Regions from separate parts of the Noviherbaspirillum sp. UKPF54 genome, predicted to be linked through region 3. Evidence: predicted binding sites of a transcription regulator. Region 3 holds the regulator's gene; each other region holds the start of a gene.
What was found. The regulator sigma-54, encoded in region 3, starts transcription at its own class of promoters, with help from an activator protein. The targets are predictions, from matches to a motif close to TGGCANGNAANCTGCTTT.
Positions count from the first base shown of each region.

Region 1: a site for sigma-54 is predicted at 3,068-3,085, ahead of nirB (nitrite reductase large subunit NirB). Genes of this name have one in related genera too.
Region 2: a site for sigma-54 is predicted at 7,621-7,638, ahead of pedF (cytochrome c-550 PedF). Genes of this name have one in related genera too.

Region 1 is NZ_CP040128.1:3,875,042-3,885,122, reverse strand. It holds gene FAY22_RS17965 (formate/nitrite transporter family protein) at 1-48, opposite strand, end outside; gene nirD (nitrite reductase small subunit NirD) at 107-454, opposite strand; gene nirB (nitrite reductase large subunit NirB) at 465-2,993, opposite strand; gene FAY22_RS17950 (ABC transporter ATP-binding protein) at 3,410-5,206, shown strand; gene FAY22_RS17945 (alpha-1,2-fucosyltransferase) at 5,259-6,248, shown strand; gene FAY22_RS17940 (GNAT family N-acetyltransferase) at 6,528-7,718, shown strand; gene FAY22_RS17935 (GNAT family N-acetyltransferase) at 7,715-8,863, shown strand; gene FAY22_RS17930 (hypothetical protein) at 8,951-10,081, shown strand, end outside.
Region 2 is NZ_CP040128.1:3,468,039-3,478,119, forward strand. It holds gene FAY22_RS16035 (YciI family protein) at 1-263, shown strand, start outside; gene FAY22_RS16040 (C40 family peptidase) at 777-1,319, shown strand; gene FAY22_RS16045 (hypothetical protein) at 1,688-2,260, shown strand; gene FAY22_RS16050 (hypothetical protein) at 2,460-2,966, shown strand; gene FAY22_RS16055 (PQQ-dependent methanol/ethanol family dehydrogenase) at 3,608-5,365, opposite strand; gene FAY22_RS16060 (DUF779 domain-containing protein) at 5,400-5,795, opposite strand; gene FAY22_RS16065 (ABC transporter substrate-binding protein) at 6,168-6,995, opposite strand; gene pedF (cytochrome c-550 PedF) at 7,107-7,580, opposite strand; gene FAY22_RS16075 (long-chain fatty acid--CoA ligase) at 7,779-9,437, opposite strand; gene FAY22_RS16080 (patatin-like phospholipase family protein) at 9,668-10,081, shown strand, end outside.
Region 3 is NZ_CP040128.1:4,516,981-4,527,061, reverse strand. It holds gene uvrA (excinuclease ABC subunit UvrA) at 1-502, shown strand, start outside; gene FAY22_RS20920 (acylphosphatase) at 519-797, shown strand; gene FAY22_RS20915 (AEC family transporter) at 798-1,706, opposite strand; gene FAY22_RS20910 (monovalent cation:proton antiporter family protein) at 1,792-3,777, opposite strand; gene FAY22_RS20905 (SIS domain-containing protein) at 3,896-4,924, shown strand; gene FAY22_RS20900 (HAD family hydrolase) at 4,924-5,448, shown strand; gene lptC (LPS export ABC transporter periplasmic protein LptC) at 5,445-6,032, shown strand; gene lptA (lipopolysaccharide transport periplasmic protein LptA) at 6,066-6,614, shown strand; gene lptB (LPS export ABC transporter ATP-binding protein) at 6,616-7,356, shown strand; gene FAY22_RS20880 (RNA polymerase factor sigma-54) at 7,375-8,856, shown strand; gene hpf (ribosome hibernation-promoting factor, HPF/YfiA family) at 8,974-9,321, shown strand; gene FAY22_RS20870 (enoyl-CoA hydratase/isomerase family protein) at 9,467-10,081, shown strand, end outside.

The DNA of each region.
Region 1 (10,081 bases), 640 kb from region 3:
GGCGTCCACCATCTTGGTGACGAATTCCGAGGGCGCGAGATAAGCCATGATGTTTCCTTCCTGTTCCTGGTGCTGCGGTTAATTGGGATTCTGTTCGTTGCGGCGCTCAGACGGCGACCCAGACCGTGCGGTTTTCGACGCGCACCGGATAGGCATTGACGGAATTTTCGGGCGCTTCCAGGCACTGGCCGTTTCGCAGATCGAAGTGGTGCTTGTAGATGGGCGAGGCGACCACGATGCGCTCGCCCGCGTTGCCGACCAGCCCGCGCGAGAGCACGCTGGCCTGCGCGTTGGGATCGTAGTTGTCGATGGCGAACAGGCGCGGCGCCTTGTCGCTGACGCGGAACACCGCGACGTGCCGGTCCTTGACCCGGGCGCACACGCCGGTGTTGGGAACGATGTCGTCGATGCTGCAGACCGGGCTCCAGGTGGTCGTCTTGAATTCGTGTGTCATGGCTTTTTCCTCACGCTACCTTGGCATTGATGGGAATGATCTTGCGTTCCTGCGGCGTCGCCGGGCGGATCTGGCCGCGCTCCTCGACGAACACCACGTGCTCGTCCGGCTGGTCGCTGTTGACGAACTGGCGGAAGCGCTTGCGCGTCTCTGGATCGGTGACGGCGTTCTTCCATTCGCAGGCGTAGGTGTCGATCACGCGCTGCATGTCGGCTTCCAGTTCCGCGGCCAGGCCCAGCCTGTCGTCGATGACGACTTCCTTGAGGTAATCGAGGCCGCCTTCGAGGTTGTCGCGCCATACGCTGGTGCGCTGCAGGCGATCGGCGGTGCGGATATAGAACATCAGGAAGCGGTCGATATATTTGATGAGGTCTTCCTTCGACAGGTCCGACGCCAGCAGTTCGGCATGGCGCGGCTTCATGCCGCCGTTGCCGCACACGTACAGGTTCCAGCCCTTTTCGGTGGCGATCACGCCCACGTCCTTGCCCTGCGCCTCGGCGCATTCGCGGGTGCAGCCGGATACGCCGAACTTGATCTTGTGCGGCGCGCGCAAGCCCTTGTAGCGGTTTTCCAGCTCGATCGCCAGCCCCGCGCTGTCGTCCACGCCATAGCGGCACCAGGTCGAGCCGACGCAGGATTTGACGGTGCGCAGCGACTTGCCGTAGGCGTGTCCCGACTCGAAGCCGGCCGCGATCAGCTCTTCCCAGATCTCCGGCAGCTGATCGACGCGCGCGCCGAACAGGTCCACGCGCTGACCGCCGGTGATCTTGGTGTACAGGCCGTATTTCTTCGCCACCTGGCCGACCGCGATCAGCCCCTCGGGCGTGACCTCGCCGCCCGGCATGCGCGGCACGACAGAATAGGTGCCATCCTTCTGGATATTGCCGAGAAAGTAGTCGTTCGAATCCTGCAGGCCGGCGTGCTCCCTGTTGAGCACGAAGTCGTTCCAGCACGACGCGAAGATGCTGGCGGCGACCGGCTTGCAGATGTCGCAGCCCAGACCCTTGCCGTGCTTGTCAAGCAATGCGTCGAAGGTCTTGATGTCGCCCACGCGGATCAGGTGGAACAACTCCTGGCGCGAGTACGCGAAGTGCTCGCACAGGTGGTTGTTGACGGCCAGGCCCCGCTTCTTCATTTCGGCCTTCATCACCTGGGTCACCAGCGGCACGCAGCCGCCGCAGGCGGTGCCGGCGCCGGTGCAAGACTTCATTTCGACCACGTTGGTCGCACCGTTCGCGACCGCGTCGCACAGCTGGCCCTTGGAGACGTTGTTGCAGGAACAGATCTGCGCGGACGCCGGCAGTGCGTCCACGCCGATGCCGGGCTTGGCCTTGCCGTCGCTTTGCGGCAGGATCAGGAATTCCGGCGCTTCCGGCAACTCGATCTTGTTCAGCATCATTTGCAGCAGCGTGCCGTATTCGGCCGCGTCGCCCACCAGCACCGCGCCCAGCAAGTGCTTGCCGCATTCGGAAACGACGATCTTCTTGTACACCTGCCTGCGCTCGTCGCTGAACTGGTAGGCGCGGGCCGCGGCAGTAACGCCGAGCGCGTCGCCGATGCTGGCGACATCGACGCCCATCAGCTTCAGCTTGGTGCTCATGTCCGCGCCGCCGAACTCGGCCGCTTGCCCCGCCAGGTGTTTCGCGGCGACGCGCGCCATGTGATAGCCCGGCGCGACCAGGCCGAAGATCTGGCCGTCCCACAGCGCGCACTCGCCGATCGCATAGATGTCGGGATCGGAGGTGCGGCAATCGTTGCCAATGACGATGCCGCCGCGCGGGCCGGTCTCCAGGCCGCCGGCGCGCGCCAGTTCGTCGCGCGGCCGGATGCCGGCAGAGAACACGATCATGTCCGTTTCGAGGTGGGTGCCGTCGGCGAACACCATGCGATGGCGCGCCTGTTCGCCGTCGACGATCTCGACGGTGTTCTTTTGCGTGTGCACGGCCACGCCCAGCTCTTCAATCTTCTTGCGCAGCATGCGCCCGCCGCCCTCGTCGACCTGCGCCGCCATCAGGCGCGGTGCGAATTCGACTACGTGCGTCTGCAGCAGCATGTCGCGCAGTGCCTTGGCGCACTCCAGACCCAGGAGGCCGCCGCCGATCACGACGCCGCTCGCCGAGCGGCTGCCGCATTCCAGCATCGCTTCCAGGTCCTCGATGGTGCGATAGACGAAGCAATCCTTGCGGTCCTTGCCCGGCACCGGCGGCACGAATGGATAGGAGCCGGTGGCGATGACCAGCTTGTCGTAGGGCAGGACTTCGCCGCTGCTGACGCTGACGGTCTTGCTGGCGCGGTCGATGGCGGTGGCGCGTGCATTTAATTTGAGCAGCAGGTTGTCGCGCTCGAAAAAGCCGGGCGGCACCAGGGACAGATCGTCCGCGGATTTTCCAGAGAAAAAATCGGATAGATGCACGCGGTCGTAAGCGGCGCGTGCTTCCTCGCACAGCACGGTGACGTGCGCATCGCGCAGTCCCGCATCATCGAGGCTTTCCAGAAATTTGTGGCCGACCATGCCGTGGCCGATGACGACGATTTTCATAATGAGACCCCATTGTCTGGGGAGCCCGGCGTTGGACTCCCTGTCGTGTGCAGCGCGATTGCTTTATTCCAACATTAGCAATCGGTGTGCCAAGCGGATTCGGGTGCAATTCCATGGCGGCAGTCCCGAATGCGCATCAAAGTGGGATGCGATGCCTTACCTGCAGGCACCGTTGCGATGCGCGTGCACTGCAAGAGTGCGGCTTGCGGGCCTGCCAGGCGTGGGGCAAATGGTACAAGTGGAAACACGACATCCGTGATGCGTCAAACCCCGGCACTGCCGGCGCTTGCAAGCGCGAGAAATTTTGATCCGTCGCAATCGGAGCACGGTGCGCTGTCGGCAGCATCTTCAATCAGAACACCTGTTCAGCAATTCGCGGGTTGCGGCCGTGCGCGCAACCCCGTAGCGGAGATCCTATGAAACAGTATCGCGGGACGGTGCAACGTCTGAACCGTTTCCTCGCCTGCCTGCCCGCCCGGCGCCGCCGGCAGTTGCCGCCCCTGTTGTTCCTGATGCTGGTGTGCGCCGTGGCCGAGATGCTCAGCCTGGCCACGCTGGTGCCGTTTCTGGCCATTCTGGCCGACCCGGTGGCGGCCATGCAAAGGCCGTTCGTGGCGCGCATCGTGGAAACCCTGAATGCCGCCAGCCCGGCCGAGCTGCGCCTGCGCCTGACCGTGATCTTCGCGCTGGCGGTGGTGATCTCGGGGGCGATCCGCTTTGCCGTCATCTATGCGGCCACCAGGCTCAACTACATCCTCGGCTATGAACTCGGCACCGAGGTCTACCGGCGCACGCTTTACCAGTCGTACGAATTCCATGTCGCGCGCAACAGCAGCGAAACCGTCGGCGCCATCGACAAGATGGACAACGTGGTGTTCGTCATCGCCAGCGTGCTCATCATCTGCAGCAGTTCCCTGATGGCGCTGTTCATCACCGTGACGTTGCTGCTGATCGACCCGGTCATCGCGGGCATCGCCCTGCTCGGCTTCGGCACCATCTACGCGCTGATGTCGATCTTCACGCGGCGCCGGCTGGCGCGCAACAGCCAGGTGGTCAACCGCGCCTACGGCAAGCGGGTGCAATCGGTCCAGGAAGGATTGGGGGGAATCCGCGACGTGCTGCTGGACCACACCCAGGAGTTCTACACCCGGCGCTTCCACGACACCGAAAAGACGATGCGCATGGCGCAGGCCAGCACGGCCATCATCGGCGGCCCGAGCTCGCGCATCATGGTCGAGGCGCTGGGCATCATCCTCATCGCGCTGCTCGGCTATTACATCACGGAATCCCAGGGCAGCATTGCCGCCACCATCCCCACGCTGGGCGCCCTGGCGCTGGGCGCGCAGCGCCTGATGCCGCTATTGCAGCAAACCTACCAGGGCTGGGTATACATATCGGGCAACCTCGACGTCGTGTCCGACGTGACGGATTTTCTGGAGCGCCCGCTACCGCGTTCCACCCGGTCCGAAGCGCCGGCCGGGAAGGGCGCGCTGCCGGCCCTGCCCTTTCGCGACGCGATCCGCTTCGACAATGTGTCGTTCCGCTACCAGCCGGCTTCGCCGCTGGTGTTGCGCGACTTCAACCTCGTCATTCCGCACGGCGCGCGCATCGGTTTCGTGGGTGTCACCGGCAGCGGCAAGACGACCGCGATGGACTTGCTGCTGGGGCTGCTGAGCCCGACGGCAGGCCGCATCCTGGTCGACGATGTCGTGCTGGACGAAAATGCGCGCCAGGCCTGGCAGCGCAACATCGCCTACGTGCCGCAGATGATCTTCCTGACCGACGCGTCTTTCGCGGAAAACATCGCGTTCGGCCTGCCGCCCGAGGAAATCGATGCGGCGCGGGTGCGCGAGGCGGCGCGCCAGGCGCAGATCGCCGAGTTCATCGAGTCGACCGCCGAAGGCTACGCGACCACGGTCGGCGAGCGCGGCGTGCGCCTGTCGGGCGGCCAGCGGCAGCGCATCGCGATCGCGCGCGCGCTCTACAAGAAGGCCACCGTGCTGGTGTTCGACGAAGCCACCAGCGCGCTCGACGCCGATACCGAAGAGGCGGTCATGCAGGCCATCGAAAGCCTGGGGCGCGAGCTCACCATCGTCATGATCGCGCATCGCATCGGCACCCTGCGCGGATGCGACGCGATCTATCGCCTCAACAAGGGCCGCATCGTGTCCGAGAACCGGTACGAGGACTTGGTTGCCAGCGCCGCGGGCTGAGCTCAGCTGAGCTGGTGGCGCGCCGCAACAATCGTCGCAAGGGGAAACCACCATGATCGTCGTGCAGATCCATAGCGGGCTGGGCAACCAGCTCTTCATGTACGCGGCCGCGCGCGCGCTCGCGCACAAGCACAACACCAGCCTGTATCTCGACGTCGACACCGATTGCCGCAACGGCGTCGACCACGGCCAGTATGTCGGCCATTCGTTTCAGCTGGATAAATTCAATATCGCAGCGCACTACCCCGGCTTGCCGGGACAGGGCGAGAAGATGGGCGCGTCGGGGCTGGGGCTGTACAGCGCGCTGAAGGTCCGCCTGCGCGAGAACGACTTGCTGCGCAGCGCGGCAAGGCGTCTGCGCGACAACGGCATCGATCCGGCGCGCCTGCTGCTCAAGCTGTCCGGCAACGAGAAGCGCTTTTTCAGGGAAGAGCGCGGCGACTGGGGGTACAAGCCGCACTTCATGGACCTGCCCGACGACACGATCCTGCGCGGCTGCTTCTTTTCCTATAAATACTTCGACCCGATCCGCGCGCTGATCCTGCAGGAGCTGAGCCTGAAGGTGCCGCTTTCAGCGCAGAGCAAGGCGGTCGAAGAGCGCATCCTCGCCACCGAGTCGGTGAGCCTGCATGTGCGGCGCGGCGACGTCGTCACCAATCCCGAGTACCGCAGCTGGTACGAGGGCGTGGTCACGGAAAACTATTATCGAAATGCGACGTACTGGATGCGGGAGCGGCTGGCCGATCCCTGCTTCTTCGTCTTTTCCGACGACATGGCATGGGTGAAGGATAACCTCAGGCTTCCCGGCAAGGTCGTCTACGTGGACCATAACGGGCCCGATGCCGGCTACGAAGACCTGCACCTGATGAGCCGGTGCCGCCACAACATCACCACCGGCTTCAGCTCCTTCAGCTGGTGGGGCGCCTATCTCAACCGGAATCCGGACAAGATCGTGCTGCGCACGCGGCGCATGAATGCTCTCGATCACCTGAATCACCCGGAACACTTCTTCCCGTCGGACTGGGTCATCGTCGATTCCTGAGCGCGGCGGAGTCATGTCCCGCAAGTTCGCGCATGTTGCTTTCAACGTCGCCTATTTGCTCTGCGAGTCGCGCCATCTGCCCGTTTGATGGTCCGCAAAAAAGCAGCGGCTTGGGATAGAGCTAAGCGCCTGCATGAACAAAGATGAAAACAGCGATGTACGCCGGCGGCGAGCTTTCCGGCGCAGTCGTTTGTCTATCGAGTTCCCTGGAAGTTTATCGCTTGTTGCTTGATTCGCGCCTGCTGCGGCAGGCGCGGACACGATTGGAGGATCACGCCCATGCAAGGCATCGAGGTCACGATGTATAGCGATGCGGTGCCGCAGTTCGCGCACGAACCGCTGGACCGCCTGTACCGCCATCTGCATTCGTCGCTAGCTTATCACTCGGTGTATGGCAATCTGCGCGGCGGTACGCACACCTGCGTGCTGCGGCAAGGCGCGGAGATCGTCGCGGTGGTGCTGTTTCGCTTCGACGGCAAACGGGTGCGCGTCATCAACGAGCAATGCGTGTTCCCGCCCGCGGTGATCGACGCGTTCGCGCGCCACATCTTCGAGCGCTTCCCCGCCACCAGCGTGATCTCGTTCCCGGTCATCGACGCCATGCCGGCGGGGCTGCGCTATCCCTTCATGGGGGCCAAGTGCACGCAGGACATCGTCCTGGCGCTGCCGGCCAGCGAGGATCAGTATCAGGCCATGCTGGGCAAGTCGACGCGCGCCTACATCAAGCGCTACTTCAACAAGCTCAAGCGCTGCTTTCCATCGGTGTCATGGACGACCCGCGACGGCGGCGACGCCAGCGAGGACGACGTGCGCGCCATCATCGAACTCAACCGCGCCAGGATGGCCGGCAAGTACAAGGATTCGTATATCGACCATGCCGAGGCCGACCGCATCCTGCAGATGGTGCGCCGCTGCGGACTGGTGACCGTCATGACGATCGACGGCAAGGTATGCGCCGGCACGATCAACTATCGCGTCGCCGACAACTACTTCCTGCAGGTCATCGCGCACGCCCCCGCCTACGACGACTACGGGCTCGGCACGCTGTGCTGCTACCTCACCATTTGCGAATGCATCGCGCGCAAGGGCGCCGAATACCACTTCCTGTGGGGGCGCTACGAATACAAGTACCGCCTGCTCGGCGTGCAGCGCGACATGAGCCACATGCTGGTCTACCGCTCGCGCCTGCACCTGCTGCGCAATGGTGCGCAGGCGGCGCGGCACGCCTGGCGCGGGCGGATGTACGAGGTGAAGAACTGGATGGAGCACCGGGCGAGAAGGCTGGATGATTCCAGCGTGCTCAACCGCGCCGCCTACCACGGCCTCAACAGCCTCAGAAACGTCAAGCGTTCGCTCGACCGCATCCGCAGGCAGCGCCGCCCGGCAGCAGGCGACGCGTCGGCGGCGGTCGGGAAGGAGCCTCCTGCATGGGGCGAAACAGGCAACGCACGCACTTCGGGAGAACTATGAAAACAGCCGGATCGACGCTTCCACTGTCCCCCCATGCGCAGCGCGGCGAATGCGCGCCGTGCGCGGAGCAGGTGCAGATCGACTGCCATGAAAACGAGGTGCCTGCCTTCGCCGCCGCCGACATCGACCGCCTGTACGGCCATCTCTACTGTTCCCCGCGCTATTTCGAGATGGCCGGCGCGCTAGCCGGGGCAAGCTGCTATGTCGCCCGGTGCGACGGCAAGGTTGTCGCCGTTCTGCCTTACCGGCGCACGCGCGACGAGGTGAGCGTGGTCAGCGAATACCTGACGCTGGACGCCGCGGAAATCGAGCGCTTCTGCCGCCACATGTTCAGCCGCTACCCCTCCGTGCGGCGCGTCACCTTCCCGAAAGTGCATGCGAACCTCGATGCGCTCGAGCTGCCGCGGCATGCCATGGTGTGCAGCGAAGACATGGTGGTGCCGCTGCCGGAAACGGTGAAGGACTACGAGAACGCCGTCGGCAAGAACATGCGCCGCAACATCAAGCGCTATTCGAGCGCCCTGCTCAAGGCGTTTCCCACCTACCGCTACGAGCTCCACCTGGAGCGCGACATCAGCGAGCAGGACGTGCGCGACATCATCGCGCTGAGCTGCATGCGCATGAGGAGCAAGAACATCGTTCCCCGCTTCGACGACACCGAGATCGACTGGATCGCCGCCTTCGCCAGGACCAGCGGCATCGTCGGGCTGGCACGCATCGACGGCAAGGTGTGCGCAGGCGCGATCGGCTTCCGGATCGGCGACAGCTACTTCATGCATGTCATCGCGCACCACCCGCAATACAACGACTACAGCCTCGGCATCCTCTGCTACTACCACACGATTTGCGAAGGCATCGCGCGCGGTGGCAAGCGCTTCCATCTGCTGCAGGGGCGCTACGGCTACAAGTACCGCCTGCTGGCGCAGCGGCGCGACATCCATCATCTCGACATCTACCGCAGCCGCCTTGCCGTGCTGGCCAGCCTGGCCCATATCGCGCGCAAGGAAGCCAGGGGACGCCTCTGGCTGACCAAGCAATGGCTGCTGCACGACCTCGAACACAAGGAAGGGCGCGGCTATCGCCTGCTGGCCCGGGCGGTGAACTTCCTGCGCAGGGCAAAGCGATCGAAAGGAGCGATGGAGTAAGCGCGCCGGCGGCAACCGGCTATCAGAAGCACAACGGTTTTCAAGGAGCTGTTGGAATTTTTAACCTAGCAAGCAAGGATGGCCAACATGGTTGAGAAAAAAAGGATCCTGTTTCTACTTGCAGCGTCGGCGCTGCTGGTGTCCTGCGGCGGAGGCGGCTCGGACACGCCAAACACCACGGCCGCGGCGACCACGGGCGGTGGAACCTCGACCAATAATAGCGGCGCCACGCAGCCTGCCGGCACCACGCCCGCCACGAATACCGGCACGCCGGCCGCGCAATCACCGACAACCGTAACGCCGCCCGCGACCAATGCGGGCAGCACCACGCCGGCGCCGGTGGCGGTCGACCAGAAGCTCAACGGCACTCTGGAGGTGGTGGCCAACCAGATCCTCTACATCCGCAGGAACCGGATCATCTATCTTCCCGTCGTCATGAGCGAATTCGAGAGCGACAGGGGCATCGTCGACGTAGCAGCCGGCAGCCCGGTGGCGCACATCGACGGTCTCGAGGAGCTAGCCGCCGCAGCGGGTTGTAATCACACCAACGATGGAACCTGCGCCGTGCAGCCGCCGGCGGCGGCGCCGGCCGCGCCGATTGCCGCATTCGGCATCCGGATCAGCAAGTATGTGCTGCCTTCGACTGCGGGGCAGGCGGTGGGGAACCAGACCGTCGTGGGGCGGATTGCGATCGACCTCACCGAGCGCAGCGATTCCCCCGGCGTGGGCGCCAACGAAGTGCCGGAGATCATGCGGTTCGTGATCGACAAGGTCGAGCTGTCGACCAACCAGAATAGCGAACTCTCCTCCGTGAAGGTCCTGGACGGTGCGCAAATCCATGTCTACGGCCGCAGTGCCGCCGGCACGGAAGTGCGGGCAGACATTCCGGCGCCTGCCGGTACCGTCCGGATACTGCCGATGGTGGACGTGCCCGACAATCACGGCGACACCACCAGCTTTTTCTTGCTGCTCGATTTGGAAACCGGGTTCTCGCAGGCCGGCAGCAAGCTCGCCGCGCTGGAAAACATCGCCGGCCACTTCGCCATGCACCTCACGTTCTCGTCGATGCAGGAACTCGTGCGCCCGGCGGCAAGCGCGACGGCGGAATCGCCCGCGCTGGAGCGCAAGGACCTGGTCGGCCAGTCGATCACGGTCAACAACCAGCCGGCGGTCAGCGGCGCCGGGATCAACGGCAATGCGTGGATACGCATGTACCCG
Region 2 (10,081 bases), 1.0 Mb from region 3:
CGCACGCCGTGATCCATGAAGCTAAGGCCGCTGGCGTCTACGTCTTTAGCGGCGGCATCGACGAAGACGTTCCGCCCGCGCTTGTTTCGGCCGACGGCACGGTCGCCGAGGGCGGCTACCCGTGGGCTCCCCCGCTCAATGGCGGCTTCACCGTGCTCGAACTGCCCTCGCGCGAGGAAGCCGTCGCGTGGGCCACGCGCTTCGCGACGGCTTGCCGCTGCGACCAGGAGCTGCGTGTCTTCGGGTTCGACCCGCAGTCGTGACGACGGCATAGAAATGGCGCAGAAAATGCGGCCAGATTCAGATGTTGAATCGAGCCGAGAATGACCGCTATCGTTAAGGCCGACCGGCCGATTTGGGTCGGCAGTTCTCCTTCATCCCGCTCTAGTGGTCGTCTGAAAGGCAGCCGATAGCTGCCGTCTCCTCAAGCGTGCCTTCCAGGCACTACCGGCCATGAGTGGACTGTTCCTCAATAAGCGGATGAACCGCCTTTCAAAAGAAAGATATGCCTTGGGTTGGCGCAGGCCGGAACACCCGGCCGGGGCTAGGGCTGCACCGCGCCACTGAAGCCGACGAGTGAATGGGTGGATGCCCAACGCATCGAGCCGGCATCGACGGACGTTGGCCACCAGACCCGTTTGGTTCCCGCTGGGCGTCGGCCGTTTCATGCATGGAAACAAATCCTTACCTTATTGGTTTTGACGCAATAACACGGTTTCCACTACGCTCCAATGCTTCCAAGATTTACGAACCATCAGAGCATCCCGGGAACACCCATGCGTAGCGTCACTTTTCTCCTTGCCTGCTGTCTGGTCGCCAGCGCGCACAGTGCCGATCTGTCCTCTTCCGGGGCCAGCACCGCGCAACCTGCCGCTGACATGAGCGGGCCGACGCATGAGATCACGGCGCGCGCCCTCGCCCTAGTAGGAAGCAAATATCGCTTCGGCGGCACGTCTCCGGGGCGCGGCTTTGACTGTAGCGGCCTGGTGGACTACGTCTTCCACGACACGGCAGCGCAGGAGCTGCCGCGCACCGCGGCTGAGATCAGTCGGGTGGGAGAGAAAGTTGACATCGACCAGCTGCAACCGGGCGACCTGGTGTTCTTCAACACATTGCGGCGTGCGTTTTCCCACGTCGGTATCTACTTAGGCGGCAACAAGTTCATCCACGCGCCCCGCTCGGGCGCGAAGGTGCGCGTGGATGCGTTGGACCTGGCTTACTGGAAGAAGCGTTTCAACGGTGCGCGCCGGATACTGAGCTTTAAGCAGCCAACGCAGCTCGCTAATGTCGATGATCGGGTGACGATGTATCTTTTTTAGCGTGCCTGCCTCGTCGCGTCACTAGCGTGGTGGCGGCGGTTCCCTTGATAAAGATAGAAGAGATACCGCAGGCGTGGAACCGGCAGCAGCAGGTGCCGCGCCTGCCAGATGATCGACACGGGTACCAGGGCTCAATGGTTGAGGTTCGCCACGTAGTCAGTGGGACACCAAGCACTTTGGTCTGTAATTTGCCGGGAATCAGACACTTGAGGCGAGAGAGGCACCATCTGGTCCCGGCCAATACCGGCCTGTCGACGTAGCCCGATGACCGCCAAAAGCCGACGTTGCTAATTTTGGGTGGCAGATCAATGCAGGGGAGACTGAACCTGCATAGCGCTAGAATGTAGATATAACTCTGCGGGGAGAGCATGGGAAATGTGATGATTTTAGGACTGGGCGGAGCAGGCTCATCTATGGCGACCCAGATGTACGTACCACTAAATACAGAAATCGTGCTGGCGAATACGGACGTCAAAGCGCTTTCTAAGTATGAGAATTTCCAATGTATTGCTCTGGGGGCCACGAACGGGGCGGCGCAGAGGGCGTTCAATCCTTCGATAGTGCGCAAAGCAGTCGAGGAATCCCTGCCGGAATTGGAAGCCGCAATTGGAAAACCTGAGTGTCTCATTCTCGTCGTTGGCCTTGGAGGAGTAACTGGCACAGTATCTGCGGCAGTTCTTGCCAAGCGGATGAAAGAGCGCAGTATCCCTGTAGTCGTCGCAGCAACTGCTCCATTCAGTATCGAGGGAGAACGACGTAGGATTGCGCAGCAGGCTGTCCAAGACTTGAACAGCTTGGACCTCCCGACATTGGTGGTCGATCTTGCCGATTTCGAGAAAAGTCATGGGGATAAGCCTATGGTCGATGTTTTTCGAAACGCGGTCCAAACACTGACTCAGATGGTGCAATCACATGTGAACGAAGCTGAGTTACATGTATGAGCACTGATCCCAATTTGCATACCCTCGAATACGACCATCTTTTAGACAAAATTGAGCACTATCGTCGCTATGATCGAATGCGTCCCTGGATAGGAAATGGTTACCCTTCCAGAGTTGCAAAGTATTGCTGGTGGCTGAGAGTCATTATGTAGGGCGGGAATTTAAGTTTCACCTAGATCCAGCTAAATGGTATGCCGGGGTGGATACTGAAACCTCAAAAGGTTTTTGGACGCGAGACATTATTTCCAATGGCATCAAAAACAAGTGGCGAAAAAAAGAAGCAATTCTCTACCGGAACATCGATAGCGCATTGCGTACCAGCAGTCTATTTTCCCCTTGTCCAGCCAATGCCTTCACGGAAGTAGCATTCATGAATTACTTTCAACGGCCGGCCGATACTAACGGAGACTCCATTCAGGTTCACCAACAAGACGCGCAGGTGGCGAACGAGGTTTTCCGAGCAGTGGTCCACGCGATTAGTCCTGATATCGTCATTTTCTGCAGTTCGCTCGCGTACCGAAATGCAAAAAAATTTGAAGTGCCGAATTTTTTGAATTTGCGGAACGTACTATGTGGGCACGTACCCCATGCAGGGATGCCTTGGTGGAATCGGGTTGCGAAGAAATATGGCGGCAGAACCGGCAAACAGGTGTTTGCCGATTTCATTGAGCAAAAGGTACTTCTGGAATTGAAAAGGACCGCTTAAGTGATGCATATGATGGTGTGTCCACGGTCAGTCTTTTTCACCGAGTAAAGCCGCCGGTACCGCGAAAACGCCGACCGAGCACATCTGCAATAAGCGTCCGGGCATCTACAAGCACGTCCATTGATTTAAAGCTAATCTGCAAAAGTGAATCGACCTCGGTTCCGTAGTCAATATAAGGCTTCTCATTGACTCTGCAGGCGAATGGCCGCTTTTAGGGGCTGGCAATGGCGCGTTTGGGTCGGAATCTGTCATTCACTGAGGCTTGGCAATGACTGAAGAACGGTCTATTACAGCCGGCCGTCATGTCTGCATCGTGCCCTGTGGTATCGGATTTGCACTTCACCTGCGTATCACCCCAGTACCCGCACTAGCCCAGCCCCATCAACTTCATGCGCCCAGGCGCTTTTCCTTCCGCATTCTACGAAGCGTAGATGCGTCGATTGCCTCATCAAAAATTTTCCACGCTTGCTTGCAGGCCGTGCTGAACAAGTCCGGCCGCCCCCAAGAACGCGCCCCCGCACCAGCCCGTTCACCAATAAAAAAGGCCGGCGATTTGCACCGCCGGCCCAAAGATCTCAACGAAAGCAGTGGAAGACGATCCGCGTTCCGCGAGATGGAGGGGGAGACAAGGCCCCTGAAACTTAAATTGATGACAGCTTGAACACCCAGACCGAACCGCCCTGCTCCAGGAAGTTCACGCGCTTGGCGACTTCGCCGCCCCACAGCGGCACCGCGCCGCCCCAGCCGGATACCACCGCCACGTATTGCGTGCCGTTTTCCTGCCAGGTGATCGGGGGCGCAACCACGCCGGAGCCGGTCTGGAACTTCCACAATTCCTTGCCCGTCTTGGCGTCGAGCGCTTTCAGGTAGCCTTCCGGCGTGCCGTAGAACACCAGGTCGCCGGCGGTGGTCATCACGCCGCCCCACAGCGGCGCATTGTTCTTCGCTTCCCACACGATCTTGCCGCTCTTCGGGTCGATCGCGCGCAGCGCGCCGATGTAATCCTCATGCAGCGGCTTGATGGTGAAGCCGGCGCCGAGGTAGGCCGCGCCCTTCTTGTAGCTGATCGGCTCGTTCCAGATTTCCATGCCCCACTCGTTGGCCGGCACGTAGAACATCTGCGTCTTCGGGCTGTAGGCCATCGGCATCTGGTTCTTCCCGCCAAGGAAGGACGGCGCGGAGAACACCGATTCGCCCTTCTTGCCGTCGCTGCCCTTGGTCGGGTCGCCCGGGCGGCCGGTCGGCGAGTAGTTCGGGCGGCCGGTCTTGAGATCGATGCTGGTGGCCCAGGTGATCTTGCGCACGAACGGGAAGGCGTTTTCCAGCTTGCCGTTCTTCGCGTCGATCACGTAGAAGAAGCCGTTGCGGTCGGCCTTGCCGCCCATGCGCTTGCCGTTCATGTCGAACGTGACGAATTCATTGACGCCGTCGAAGTCCCAGCCGTCGTGCGGGGTGGTCTGGTAATGCCACTTGATCTGGCCGGTCTCGACGTCGAGCGCCACCGTCGACGAGGAATACAGGTTGTCGCCGGGGCGCAGGTGGCTGTTCCACGGCGCCGGGTTGCCGGTGCCGAAGTAGGCCAGGCCGGTGCTCGGGTCGTAGGTGCCGCCCAGCCAGGTGGCCGCGCCGCCGGTCTTCCACAGCTCGCCCGGCCAGGTCTTGTTGGTGGTGCCGGTGATGCCGTTCTCGATCTGCTTGCCGTCCTTGTCGTACTTGTAGCCCATGTGGCCTTCCACCATCGGGCGCATCCACACCAGTTCGCCGGTGCGCGGGTTGCGCGCCTCGACGCGGCCGACGATGCCGAACTCGCCACCGGACACGCCGGTCAGCAGCAAGCCCTTGGCGATCAAGGGCGCGGCGGTGTTCGAGTAGCCGGCCTTGTAGTCGTCGATCTTTTCCTTCCACACCACCTCGCCGGTCTTCTGGTCGAGCGCGACCAGCTGGGCGTCGAGCGTGGCGAAGATGACGAGGTTGTCGTACAGCGCGGCGCCGCGGTTGACCACGTCGCAGCAGGGCATGATCGCTTCCGGCAGGCGGTGCTCGTACTTCCACAGCTTCTGGCCGGTCTTGACGTCGAGCGCGTAGATGCGCGAGTAAGACGCAGTGACGAACATGACGCCGTCGTGGATCAGCGGCTGCGACTCCTGGCCGCGCTGCTTTTCACCGCCGAACGAGAAAGACCACGCCGGCACCAGGCGCGAGACGGTCTTGGCGTTGATCTGGGTCAGCGGCGAAAAGCGCTGGCCCTGCTGGCCCATGCCCCAGCTCAGCACCTCTTTACCGCTCCTGGCGTCGCCCTCGATCATCGCGTCGGTGACGCCGGCCGCCTGCGCGCCGCCGGCGACAACCAGCGCCGCCAGCACGGACCATCGGATCGGATTGGATTTCTTCGTTTTCATTGCTCCTCCTTGTTGTAGTGAAAGAATGCTCAAACTACTGGCGCACGCACTCGCGCGCCGCCTGCCGCGCCAGCCGTTCGCACTCCTCGTCGGAGAACGGCCGGGTCCGGACGAAAAACCTTTTCCCGGTTCCGTTCTCCAGCGAAAACATGCCGCCGGCGCCATCGAGGACGTCGACGATCAGCTGCGTATGCAGCCAATACTCGGCGTCGTCGCGTCCGACATAAAACGCCGATCCGTGCAACACGCCGAGGCAGACATCGGACTGCCCGATGCTGAATTCGCCCGCCGGATAACACATCGGCGAGCCGCCTTCGGCGCAGTCCCCGGACTGGAAAAAGATCAGCGGGCCGTAGACCCGCATCAAGGTATCGATCAGTTGAACGGCGGCCTCGGTGGCCACCACTCTGGACGGTGTCGTGTGTGCCATATCTGTCCCGCTGCGGTCTAGGTCAGCGTGCTGCGGCCGTCGCCCTGCCGCCGGTTGTACTGTCCTGTGCGAATGTCATGTCGGCCTCCGATGGTCAAATAGGGGATGGGGATGTTCCGTGCGTTGACGGAACAGCCTGTCCTTCGCAATAGGCGTGCCATGTCGCTTCCATCGGCATGGATTGGCATGCAGCGCCCGTGCGCAAGCCGTTTGGCGCATCCCTGCGCCACACGGCGTTCAGCATGGCGCCGGCAGCTGTCATGTTTTTGCGCAGTTCGGCGGACGCTGCTCCAAACTGCAGCAACACGGCGCAAATAACAAAAGGCCTGCCGGGCGATGCGCCGGGCAGGCCTTGCGGCACGTGAAGCAGGCTCAGGGTTTTACCTGCCGCACGCCGTACCTTGCGAAAATCTGCGCCATCTCGCCGGAGGCTTCCAGTTCGTTGACGGCGCTCTGCAGCGCCCGCGCCAGCTCGACGTCGTCCTGCCGCACCGCCATCCCGACCACCCATCCCTGGCGCGGCAGGCGCGCAAAGAACAGGTCCGACAGCGGATAGCCGGGGTCGCCGCGCAGCGCCGACTCGATCTCCGACTGGTTGGCCAGCACCGCGTCGAGCTCGCCGGCCTTCAGCGCGGCCAGCGCGGCGGCAGCGGTGTCGTAGATTTTCACGCTGTCGCGCAGCTTGCCGTCCTGCTCGCCCAGCAGCACCATGGCGGCGATCGACACCTTCTCGGCGCCGACCCGCTTGCCGACCAGGCAGTCGGCCGCTGCGCACTCGGGGATCGCCTGCGCATTGCGCACCAGGCGCACGCGGTCGCGGTAGTACGGGGCGAAGATCGACACCTTCCTGTTTTCGGCCATCAGCGCCTTGTCGACCGGGACATGCATCATCACGTCGGCCGGGCCGTAGCCGAGGTAGTGGCCCTTCCACACCATGTTGCGCAAATCGTCGTTCAGGCTTTCGCCGGCGTCGAACGGCAGCAGGTTCACGCGCAGCCCGAGCTTCTTGGCCAAGGCATTGGCCAAATCGACGTCGATGCCGCCGCTCTTGCCGGAGAAGGGCTGCATGTCGTTGTAGACGGCCACCTTGAGCACGCCGGCGTGGCGCAGCTGGTCGAGGTCGGCGAAGGCGGCCTGCGCGCACAGGCTCAGGGCGCAGAAGAGCGAAAGCAGCAGCGAGCGCCTGGGAAAGGGTTTCATGGTTGTCTCCGGTATTGTTGGTTTATTCAGAAGGTTCGGCGGCGCGCGGTCTTTGCCGGCGCGGCAGGGACGCGGGCGTGCATCCCGCGCCGCCTTCCCTGCATGCGGCGCTTACTTCGTCTCGCGCCGCGTTTCCAGGTAAGCCTTGATCGACCACATCGCTTCCTGGCTCAGCGTGCCTTCGAACGGCGGCATGTAGACCGCGCCGTTGCGCACCTTGCCGTGCCGGGCCGACGTCAGGAAATACTGGTCGATCTCCTTGAAGCAGTCCTGGCGCTTCGTTTCATTCTTCTGGCCCATGCAGTCGCGGTCGAGCTTGCGCAGGTCGGGCGCGATGCCGCCGGAGATCGCCTCGATGCCGTGGCAGCGCGCGCAGTTCTGGTTGAAAGCGGAACTGCCGATGCGGATGGCTTCCGTATTGCCGCGGAACGGGTTCTCGTCGCGCCAGCCTTCGCCCAGCTGCGGCAGGGACTTGGTGTCGACCGGCTGGGGCGTGACGTCGCCGTGCGCGGCGGCGGGCGGAGCATGCATCGCGGCAGCGGACAGCACGACGGCCAGCGAGCACAGGGTGAGAGAGATTTTCATGTTGCCTCCTTAACGTTTTAGTGAATTGGGTCACCACGTCGAGGCAAGGAGCGTGCCACTGGATTTCGAGCGCCGTGCGCGGGCCGCTCCGCGGCGCACTGGTGCAATATGGGACAGCGGTGCTAAAAGCTGACACAGTGGCGCACGCAAAAAAAAGCAGGGCCCGCGCCCTGCCTTTTTAAAGAAGATCGTATCTGGCTATTTCGCCAACTCCTTCTCCTGCAGCGCGCGCCACATCACCTTGCCGGTGGCCGACTTCGGCAGCGCGTCGACGAATTCCACCTGCTTCGGCACCTTGTAGGCGGCCATCTTTTCATGCGCCCATCGCATGATCTCTTCCTCGGAGGCGTCGGCGCCGGGGCGCCTGACGATCACCGCCTTCACCGTTTCGCCGCGATACGGATCGCGCGCGGCGATGATGCAGCATTCCTGCACCGCCGGATGCTGGTACATCGTCGATTCCACCTCGGCCGGCCACACCTTGAAGCCGGAGGCGTTGATCATGCGCTTCAAGCGGTCGGTGAAAAAGAAGAATCCGTCCTCGTCCATGTAGCCCAGGTCGCCGGAACGGAAGAAGCGCTTGCCGTCGAGCTCGGCGAAGGCCTCGGCGGTCTTTTGCGGATCGTTCCAGTAGCCCTGGAACACTTGCGGGCCGTGGATCCAGATTTCGCCCACCTCGCCCTGCGGCAGTTCCTGGAAGGTGACCGGATCGACGATGCGCGAATCGACGTTCAGTTCCGGGATGCCCAGGCACTGCTGCTTCATGCGCTGCGGCGGATTGATGTGGGTGGCCGCCATCGTCTCCGACAGGCCGTAGCCTTCCATGTAGGTCTGTCCGGTCAGCTCCAGCATCTTTTGCGCGATCGCCGCCGGCATCGCCGCGCCGCCGCCGGACACGCGGCGCAGCCCGGAGATGTCGTATTCCGGCAGGCGCGGGTTGGACAGGAAATCGATCATCATGGTCGGGATCAGGGTCCAGGTGGTGACCTTGTAGCGCGTGATCAACTGCCCGGCCGCGTCGCGGTCCCAGCGCGGCAGCACGACGATGGCGCCGCCGCAGTAGATCATCGCGTTCATCACCGACTGCATGCCGGTGACGTGGAAGAACGGCAGCACCGCCAGCGTGACATGGTCCGGCACCACCGGCGCCGACCAGGTCGGGCTGGCCACCGCGTTGAACATCACCGAGCGGTGCGTATGCACGCAGCCCTTCGGCTTGCCGGTGGTGCCCGAGGTGTATGGCATGCAGGCCAGGTCATCGGGGCCGGCCTCGTGCGCGCGCGGCGCCTGCTTCTGGCCGAGCGCATCGCGCCACGCCACCACGCCGGGCATGGCCGGCACCTCGCGCGGGGCGCGCACGAAATCCGGCACGGCCAGGTCGGTTTCAGCCGTTGCGTAGTCGGAATAGGTCGCCACGATCGCGTGCGCCAGGCCGGTGGTGCCGACCAGCGGGGCGGTGCGCGCGAAGATTTCCTGCGACACGATCGCCACCTTGGCGCCGCTGTCGTCGATGTAGTGGCGCAGCTCGTCGGTCATCAGCATCGGATTGACCGGTACCACCATCGCGTCGGCGCGCAGGATGGCGTAGTAGGCGATGATGAATTGCGGGCTGTTCTGCATGTTCAGCAGCACGCGGTCGCCGCGCTTCACGCCGCACGCGTTCTGCAGATAGCCGGCCAGCGCCAGCACCTCCGCGTGCGCCTGCGCATAGCTCAGCACGGTATCGTAGAAAATGATCGCGGGCCGGTCCGGATAACGGCGCGCGGAAATATCCAGGTTCGCATACACGCTCGTGTCGGGCGTGCTGATGGCATACGGCAGCCCGGCGGGCCAATGGGGAAAGTGCGTGGTGTTCATTGTCTCTGCTGTTTTTATAGGTGGAATTCGATTATAGGTGCGCACTAGAAATATGCTTTACTGCGGCGCAACACCATTGTGCGCCCGCCCTCGCCGCCGTGAATGTCAAATCCTTGACAATGTGCGCGCGGCATCGTCCCCGGGCAATTGCGGCGCGCATGCCGCGGCGACGGGAACCAATCGCGGCTTGCACCTGCCTACCTCACAAAACCACGAGCAATGGCGAACCAATGAATGCGAAATCGACGTTGACAGTCACACCGCGCCCGCGCGTGGCGCTGGTGCTGCAGGGGGGCGGCGCGCTCGGCGCCTATCAGGCCGGCGTGTACCAGGCCATGCACGAGCACGGGCTGACGCCGGACTGGGTGGTGGGCACCTCGATCGGCGCGATCAACGGCGCCATCATCGCGGGCAACGAACGCGACAAGCGCCTGCCGCGCCTGAAGGAATTCTGGGACACGATCGCGCACAGCGACCTGCTCGACATGCACCAGGTACCGGACGCGGCGCGGCGCTTCAACACCTGGCTGACCACGCTCGACTCGGTGGCGCGCGGCGTGCCGGGCTTCTATGCGCTGCGCTGGATGAATCCGTTCGCCGCCGGCCTGGTGGTGCCGCCGGAAGACGCCAGTTTTTACGACACG
Region 3 (10,081 bases):
AGTCCAGTACAAGGGCAAGAACATCCACGAAGTGCTGGAGATGACGGTCGAGGAAGCGCATGAGTTCTTCAAGCCGGTGCCGGTCGTCGCGCGCAAGCTGCAGACGCTGCTCGACGTGGGCCTCGGCTATATCCGTCTGGGCCAGAGTGCCACCACGTTGTCGGGTGGCGAAGCGCAGCGCGTGAAGCTGTCGCTGGAATTATCCAAGCGCGATACCGGCCGCACGCTGTACATCCTGGACGAACCGACCACCGGACTGCACTTCCACGATATCGATTTGCTGCTGAAGGTGATCCACCGCCTGCGCGACCAGGGCAACACGGTGGTCATCATCGAGCACAACCTGGACGTCATCAAGACTGCCGACTGGATCGTCGATCTCGGCCCCGAGGGAGGTGCCGGTGGCGGGCAGATCATCGCCGCAGGCACGCCGGAAGACGTCGCCAAGAGTCCGGTGAGCTTCACCGGCAAATACCTGGCGCCGATGCTGAAGAAGAAGTAAAGATCGGGAGGCGCGAATGGCAAGACATCTCGTCATCACGGGCCTGGTGCAAGGCGTCGGCTACCGCGCCTCCTTCGAGGCGCAGGCGCGCGCGCTGCGGCTTTGCGGCTGGGTGCGCAATCGCCGCGACGGCTCGGTGGAGGCGATGGTGCGCGGCGATGATGCAGCGCTCGAAAAAATCGTCGCATGGTCGCGGCGCGGCCCCGCCGCTGCCGTGGTCAGCGATGTGAAAGTGAACGAAGCGGACGACGTCTCGCTGCCGGATGACCGGTTCGAGGTGCGTCAAACCGAGTAGTTACGCCCGCAGCCCCAGCCACAACCCGGCCGGCACGAACGCCAGCGCCGCCAGGTTCCCCAGCAAGACGATCGACGCCACCTTGTCCGGCTCCTGCTTGTACTGCTCGGCCACCATGAAGCAGAACACGGCCGGCGGCAGCGACGCGAACAGGTACATCTGACCGCGCTGATCCGACGTCAGGCTCAGCACGCCGTCCAGCAGCCAGGCGACGATCAGGCCGGCGACCGGGCAGACGATGGCGCCGATGACGCCGATATGCCAGCTCTTGAAATTGACGTCGAGCATGCGTACGCCGAGCGCGAACAGCATGACCGGGATGCTGGCGTCTCCCAGCATCTTCATCGCCTGCATCAGCGGCATCGGCAGCGTGACATGCCATATCGCGAACAGCATGCCGGCCATCATCGAAAGCATCATCGGGCTCATCAGGAATTTCCAGAATGGCGTGTGCTGCTTGCGCCCGCTCTCGATGATCTTGATGCCGACCGAAAAATAGATCAGGTTGCATGCCATGAACAGCGCCACCGCCGCCGACAGTCCGGCCGTGCCGAAGGCCAGCACCGCCAGCGGCAAGCCCATGTTGCCGCAATTGTTGTACATCATCGGCGGCACGAAGGTGCGCGGATCATAACCCAGCATTTTCGCCACCGGCCAGGCGATCAGGCCCGAGCCGAGGGCGATCAGGATGCCTGCCAAGATCAGCGTGCCGTTATGCACGAGATCGAAGTCCTTCGCCGCCAGCGCGGTAAACACCAGCAGCGGACACAGCACGCCCATGCTGACGCGATTGACGGCCGCCATATCCTCCTTGACGCTTACGCCGCGCAGCCGGGCATAACCGTAGCCGAGGGCGATGATAAGGAAGACCGGCAGGATGATGCCAAGGATACGCTCGAAGACTTGCATGGAAACTCTTTCAGGGACAGTGATGCTGCCCTGGGATTGTAGCGAGAACCGGCGAAACGTGTTTTCCTGTGGAAACTTTTGCCGATTACTTGAGCAAGCGCTGTTCCGCACGCGCCACAGCTTCGGACGCGCCGCGCAGCACGACGATGTCGCCTGCTTGCAATACCGTCTCGGGCGTCACTTCGACACGGTTCTTGCCGCGCCGAAGAATCGTCACTTCAGCGCCGATCTCCGGCAGCTTCAGCGTACCCAGCGACTTGCCGATCGCTCTTGCGCCATCGTTCAGGATGACCGAATGCAGGCGCACATGCAGATGCTCGGCATCTTCCGGCGCATCGCTGGCGCCGTGAAAATACCCGCGCAGGGAAGCGTAGCGTTCGTCGCGCGCGGCCTGCACGCGGTGCACCACGCGCCGCAGCGGCACGCCCAGCATCACCAGTGCATGCGAGGCCAGCATCAGACTTCCCTCGATAGCCTCCGGCACCACCTCGGCCGCGCCGGCGCCGCGCAGTTTGTCGAGGTCGCTGTCGTCGTGGCTACGCACGATGACCGGCAAGGCCGGCGCCAGTTCGTGCGCAAAGTGCAACACTTTCAATGCGGACGGCGTATTGGCATAGGTAACCACCAATGCTGCCGCGCGATGGATACCGGCCGCCACCAGGCTTTCGCGCCGGGCGGCATCGCCGAACGAGACGCTGGCGCCGGCGGCCTGCGCTTCGCGCACCCGGTCGGGATCGAGGTCGAGCGCGTGATACGCGATGCCCTCCTCTTCCAGCAGCTTGGCCAGGCTTTGCCCGGTGCGGCCGAAGCCCGCGATCAATACGTGCTGCTGGGTAGACATGGTGCGGGTCGCAATCTGCGTCAGGGCCAGCGACTGCATCATCCATTCGTTGGCCGACAGCTTTAGCACGATGGCGTCGGACTTGGCGATGATGAACGGCGCAGCCAGCATCGACAGCACCATCGACGCCAGGATCAGCTGGATGAGGAGCGGGTCCATCAGGTGCAGGCCGCCCGCCTGGTTCAGCAGCACGAAGCCGAATTCGCCGGCCTGCGCCAGCGCCAGGCCGGTGCGCAGGGCCACGCCGGTCGAGGTGCCAAACAGCCTAGCCAGCCCCGCGATCAGGCCGAACTTGAGCAGCACGGGGCCGGAGAGCAGCAGCAGCACCAGCCACCAGTTGGCCAGCACCAGCCGCACGTTGAGCAGCATGCCGATGGTGATGAAGAACAGCCCCAGCAGCACGTCGCGGAACGGCTTGATGTCCTCTTCCACCTGATGCTTGTATTCCGTTTCGGAAATCAGCATGCCTGCCACGAAGGCGCCCAGCGCCAGCGACAGGCCGGCCCGCTCGGTGATCCAGGCGCAGCCGAGCGTGATCAGCAGCAGGTTGAGCATGAACAATTCCTGCGAGCGGCGCTTGACCACGATGTGGAACCAGCTGCGCATCAGCTGCTGCCCGATCACCAGCAGCAGCACCAGCACGATCATCGCCTTCATGCCGGCCAGCGCCAGTGTCGCCAGCAGGTCGCCGGAATTTTTCGCCAGCGCCGGCACCAGGATCAGCAAGGGCACCACCGCCAAGTCCTGGAACAGCAGGATGCCGATGATCTGGCGACCGTGCGGACTTTCCAGTTCCAGCCGTTCGGTCAGCAGCTTGGAGACGATCGCGGTGGACGACATGGCCAGCGCGCCGCCCAGCGCAAAGGCAGCGCGCCAGCTGATATCGGTCAGCTGCGGCAGCAGGTGCGCCACCAGCCAGCCGAACAGCATCGCCGCGGCGATCGTGCACAACACCTGCGCCATGCCCAGCCCGAACACCGTGCGCCGCATCGATGACAGCTTCGGCAGCGAGAACTCCAGCCCGATCGAGAACATCAAAAACACGACGCCGAATTCGGCCAGCGTATGGGTAGTTTCATTCTCCACGGCAACGCCCAGCCCGTGAGGCCCGACGACGATACCAACCAGCAAGTACCCCAGCATCGGTGGCAAATGCAGCATGCGGAACGCGACCACGCCGAGTACCGCGGCACCGAGCAAAAGCAAAGTCAGTTCGAGAGCTGAAAACATGGGTTATTAAAAACCAAATTTGATATGCGATTCGCAATCACATTGAGGTGTGTCAAACCGGCTTTTTTGTTGTCATTGGCAGGTTTTTTGCTTTCCTAATTCGTTTATACTTTCGGGCATGAGTGTACCCCATGCAAAAACCCCGCCGATAGCTTTTGATATAAAAAGCGCACAGCGCGCGCTGGACTTGGCGCGCGACACCTTGCAAATCGAAGCCGACGCCCTCCTCGCGCTGAAGAGCCGGTTGTCCGACAGCGCCGACGACAGTTTCGTGCAAGCCGTCGCGCTGCTGCTGCAGTGCAGCGGCCGCGTGGTCGTGTCAGGCATCGGCAAGTCCGGCCATATCGCCCGCAAGATCGCGGCAACCCTGGCATCGACAGGCACGCCTGCGCTGTTCGTGCATGCGGCCGAAGCCTTGCACGGCGACCTCGGCATGATTACCGAGAACGATGCCTTGATCGCCATTTCCAACTCCGGCGAAGCGGCCGAATTCCTGGCGATCATTCCGATTCTCCGCCGCATGGGCGCCAAGCTGATCGCCATCACCGGTAACGCGCAATCGAGCCTGGCCAAGCTCGCCGATGTCCACCTGGACGCACGCGTGGACAAGGAAGCCTGCCCGCTCAACCTGGCGCCGACGGCCAGCACAACCGCCGCGCTGGCGCTGGGCGATGCGCTTGCCGTGGCGTTGCTCGACGCGCGTGGTTTTCGCGAAGAAGACTTTGCGCGCTCCCACCCGGGCGGCGCGCTCGGGCGCCGCCTGTTGACGCACGTGCGCGATGTCATGCGACGCGGCGATGCGATTCCGGCGGTGGCCCCCGATACGCCTCTGCCGGCGGCATTGCTCGAGGTAACCCGGAAAGGCATGGCGATGACGGCCGTCGTCGACGAGGCGTTCCGCGCCGTCGGCATTTTCACGGACGGCGACTTGCGCCGTCTGATCGAATCGGTGCAGGATTTCAGCAAGCTGAAGGTGGCCGACGTGATGCATGCCAATCCGCGCACGGTTGGCCCCGATCAACTCGCAGTGGAAGCGGTGGACGTGATGGAGCAGTTCCGCATCAACCAGATGCTGGTCACCGACGCCGACGGCAAGCTGGTCGGCGCGCTGCACATCCATGACCTCACCCGCGCCAAGGTAATCTGATGGAAGACGCCATCGCCAGAGCCGCGCAAGTACGGCTGATGATTTTCGATGTCGACGGCATCCTGACCGACGGCAGCCTGCATTACGGCCCGGACGGTGAAGTGATCAAGACATTCAACGTACTCGACGGCCACGGCATCAAGCTGCTGCAGCAATCCGGCGTGGCCGCCGCCATCATCAGCGCCCGAAAATCCGATATCGTGGCGCGGCGCGCGGCCGACTTGGGCATCCGGCACCTGTTCCAAGGCGTGCACGACAAGCTCGCCGCATTCCGGCAGTTACTGGAGCACACCGCCATTGCGGCGGAACATTGCGGCTTCATCGGCGACGATGTGATCGATTTGCCGGTCCTGACGCGGGTCGGATTTGCCGCCAGCGTGCCGAACGCGCATCCGGAAGTGCGCTCGCGCGTGCATCATGTCACGCAAGCCGCCGGAGGACGCGGAGCGGCGCGCGAATTGTGCGACTTTATCCTGCGCGCCCAGGGCAACTACGAGACGGCACTGGCGCCGTATCTGCAATGAACGGCAAGGCCCGCCCTTTCCGTGTCGCCGCCATCCTGGTGCCGATGATCGCACTGGCGCTCGGCAGCTTCTGGCTGCTGGAAGTCATGCGGCGCGACAGCGGCGATACCGGCCCCGGCGCGGCGAGGACGGAGCCGGATTTCTACGTTGAAAATTTCAATTACGTCAAACTCGCGCGCGACGGCAAGGTCCAGTACCACTTCTCGGGCGAACGGCTGACGCACAATCCGCAGGACGATTCCTACGATATCCGGCATCCCGTGGTCGTCAGCGTGGGCAATGGCCCGGCGCCGACGACGATGCGTTCGGCGCGCGCGCATGTCAACAGCGACAGCAGCCAGGTGCATTTGTACGACAACGTCCACATGGATCGGCCGGCATCGCAAGACAGCGTGCATATGCACATGACGTCGGAATATCTGCTGGTCTTGCCTGACGATGATGTGATGCAGACCGACAAGCCGGTCCAAATCAATTACGGCCAGTCAGTACTGAACGGCACCGGCATGTTTGCCAATAATGCGACGCGCGAGTTCAGACTGGCGAGCAATGTCCATGGCACGTATCAAGCCCCGGCGCACTAATTCAGGTATAACTTGATTCACTCGAGAGTTTTCATGACACGTTTCTTCTTGCTGCTATTCATGCTCAGTACTGCCATTGCATACAGCGCGCATGCCGAGAAGGCCGATTCCGACAAGCCGACCAATGTCGAAGCCGATCAGATGTTGTATGACGATGTGAAACAGGTCAACACATTTACCGGCAACGTCATCCTCACGCGCGGCACCCTGATCATGAAAGCGTACAAGCTGATCGTGACGCAGGATCCGGCCGGCTATCAGCATGCCACCTTGCTCGCGCCCGCCGGCGGGCTTGCCACCTTCCGTCAGAAGCGCGATGGCAACGACAATCAGTGGGTGGAAGGACAGGCCGAACGCATCGAATACGACGGCAAGTCCGAAATGGTCCGGCTGTTCTCGAAGGCGAAACTGCGGCGGCTGGAGGGCACCAGGCCGACCGACGAAGTCGAGGGCGAATTCATTTCGTATGACAGCCGCGCCGAGTTTTACACGGTGAACAATACGCCGACCGGAGAAAGCAAGCCGGGCGGCGGACGCATCAAGGCCGTCATCCAGCCGCGCACCGAATCGCAGGGCAAATGACATGACGAGCACCTTGGTTGTACGCGGTTTGCAAAAGAGCTACGGCACGCGCCAGGTCGTGCGTGACGTCTCGCTTGACGTCGCCAGCGGCGAAGTGGTCGGCCTGCTCGGTCCCAATGGCGCCGGCAAGACCACATCGTTTTACATGATCGTCGGGCTCGTGCCTTCGGACGCGGGCGAAATCGATCTGAACGGCTCGGCGATTTCGCGCCTGCCGATTCATCGGCGCGCCATGCTCGGCCTGTCGTACCTGCCGCAGGAAGCCTCGGTGTTCCGCAAGCTGACGGTGGCGGACAATATCCGGGCAGTGCTGGAATTGCAGCGTGAGAACGACAAGCCGCTGCCGCGCGCGACCATCGAAAAGCGCCTGAATACTCTCTTGGCCGAACTGCAGATCGAGAAGTTGCGCGACAACCAGGCGTTGTCGCTGTCGGGCGGCGAACGCCGACGGGTGGAAATCGCACGCGCGCTGGCCACCAGCCCGCGCTTCGTGCTGCTGGACGAACCGTTCGCGGGTGTCGATCCGATCGCCGTGATCGAGATCCAGCGCATCGTGCGCTTCCTGAAGGAGCGCGGCATCGGTGTGCTGATCACCGACCACAACGTGCGCGAAACGCTCGGCATCTGCGACAGGGCATACATCATTAACCAAGGCGCGGTTTTAGCCAGCGGCCGCCCCGACGACATCATTGCCAACGAGTCGGTGCGCCGCGTGTATTTGGGCGAACACTTCCGGATGTGAGGAAGCAACCAAACAGGTATGAAACAGACTCTCCAACTTCGCGTCTCGCAACATCTGGCGCTCACGCCGCAGTTGCAGCAATCGATCCGGTTACTGCAGCTATCCACGCTCGAGCTGCATCAGGAGCTGGAGCAGATCCTGTCCGACAATCCGATGCTGGAACGGGTCGACGACCCGCTCGATCATTCGGTGCGCCTGCTGGCCGACGGCGCCATCACGCCCGGCAACGGCAGCGCCGACACCGCGGCACCGGAAGCGAGCGCGCCGGCGGCCTCGGACGAAGGCGAAGGCGGATTCGATAGCCCGCCCGAAGGCGGTGAAGCAGCGTCGTCGGCCGAGGGCGAATGGAGCTTCGACGACGTTGCGCGCACCTCGAAGGCGCCGGAGGACGACGATGCGCGCCCGCAGCTGGAAGCGCACGAAACCACCCTGCGCGAACACCTGCTGGAACAGATGCGCGTGACCGTGCACAGCCAGCGCGACCGCGCACTGGTCGAACTGATCATCGACGCGCTGGACGACAACGGCTACCTGGAAGAGCCGCTGGAGGAAATCCATGCTCGCCTGCCGGCCGAGCTGGAAATCGAACTGGAAGAGCTGCAGGTCGCACTGAAGCTGGTGCAAAGCTTCGAACCGGCCGGCGTCGGGGCGCGCAATGCGTCCGAGTGCCTGGCGATCCAGATCGCACGCTTTCCGAAAGTGCCGCTGGTGACGCGCAGGAGAGCGCTGGAGATAGTCGAAAACCATCTCGCGCTGTTTGCGCAACGCGACTTCAACAAGCTCAAGAAGGCGCTCGATTGCGACGACGAAGACTTGCGTGAAGCGCATGCGGTGATCCGCCGCTGCAATCCGCATCCCGGCGCCATGTTCGCGTCCGATGCATCGGACTATGTCGTGCCGGATGTAATTGTCAAAAAAGCAAAGAACGGCTGGCAAGTGATGCTCAATCACGATGTCATGCCCCGCCTGCGCGTCAATGCGCTGTACGCGAATATCCTCAAGCAGAGCAAGGGTGAGGGTTCACTGACCGCGCAGCTGCAGGAAGCCAAGTGGCTGATCAAGAACATGCGGCAGCGCTTCGACACGATCTTGCGCGTTGCACAAGCGATTGTTGATCGGCAAAGAAATTTCTTCTCGCATGGCGCAGTCGCGATGCGCCCCCTTGTCTTGCGTGAAATAGCTGATACACTGGGTTTACACGAAAGTACTATCTCACGTGTAACAACTCAAAAATATATGCTGACCCCGCATGGCATGTTTGAGTTGAAGTACTTCTTCGGTAGCCACGTCGCGACCGAAGCCGGGGGCGAAGCTTCGTCGACCGCGATACGGGCACTGATCAAACAATTGATAGGAGCTGAAGACCCCAAGAACCCATTCTCTGATAGCAAAATAGCGGATATGTTGGGTGAACAGGGCATGGTCGTTGCGCGTCGCACAGTCGCGAAGTACCGCGAAGCTCTGAAAATCCCTCCAGTCAATCTGCGCAAATCCTTGTAGTCATCGTGTAGTGAGTGTTGTTTCTGTTGCCGTGTTCCTGCGTAGCCCTCACGTCTACGCGACGATCGAACGGGGCACGTTGCGAACCTCCGGCGACACCATCCATAGGAGCGCTGTATGAATCTGAAAATCAGTGGACATCATCTCGAACTGACGCAACCCATCCGCGACTACGTACAAACCAAACTGGAACGCATCAGACGTCATTTCGATAATGTCATTGATGTCACGGTCATCCTGTCAGTCCAGAAGCTATCGGAAAAAGAACGGCGCCAAAAGGCCGAAATCAACTTGCACATGCGCGGAAACGTCATCCACGTCGAGAGCATCCACGAGGACCTGTACGCCGCCATCGACCTGATGACCGACAAGCTGGACCGTCAAGTCTTGAAGCACAAGGACAAGATCCAGGATCACCAGCACGAAGCGATCAAGCGCATTCCGGAAACCCAAAGCGCCGCCTGACACGGCGGCAAGGCCGGCCAGACCGGCGACAGAAAGGACGCAGCGATGCGTCCTTTTTTATTGCAGCCACTGTCCTTCCGACGACAGTCCCGCCCCCGCCGATCCCGATAAAATACCGCTTTCCCGTCGACCTCCTTCCGCTTCCATGTCCGACCATATCCAGACCAGCATCCAGAATCGCACCGGCTTTCTGACGCTCGACCGCCCCAAGGCGCTCAATTCATTGTCGCTGCAAATGGTGCGCGCGCTGACCGCCACCCTGCTGGGGTGGCGCAGCGACCCCGAGGTGCGTGCTGTCGTCATCCGCAGCACGAGCGAGCGTGCATTTTGCGCCGGCGGCGACATCCGCTTCTTTCATGACGCCGGCACCAGAACGCCGCAGGGCGGCAGCGCCCTGCTGGAAGATTTTTTCACGGAAGAATATGCGCTCAACCACCTGATCCACCACTATCCAAAACCGTATATCGCCATCATGGACGGCATCGTGATGGGCGGCGGCATGGGAATCTCGCAGGCCGGCCCGGGCAACCGCCTGCGCGTGGTAACCGAGCGTACCAAGATGGCGATGCCGGAAGTGAATATCGGCCTGTTCCCCGATGTGGGCGGCAGCTTCTTTCTGTCGCGTGCACCAGGGCAGATTGGCGCCTATCTCGGCGTCACCGGTGAAATCATTGGTGCCGCCGATGCGCTGTACGCCGGCCTGGCGGATGTCTATGTGCCATCCGCCCGCCTGCCCGCCCTGCTGGAGCTGATCGCATCC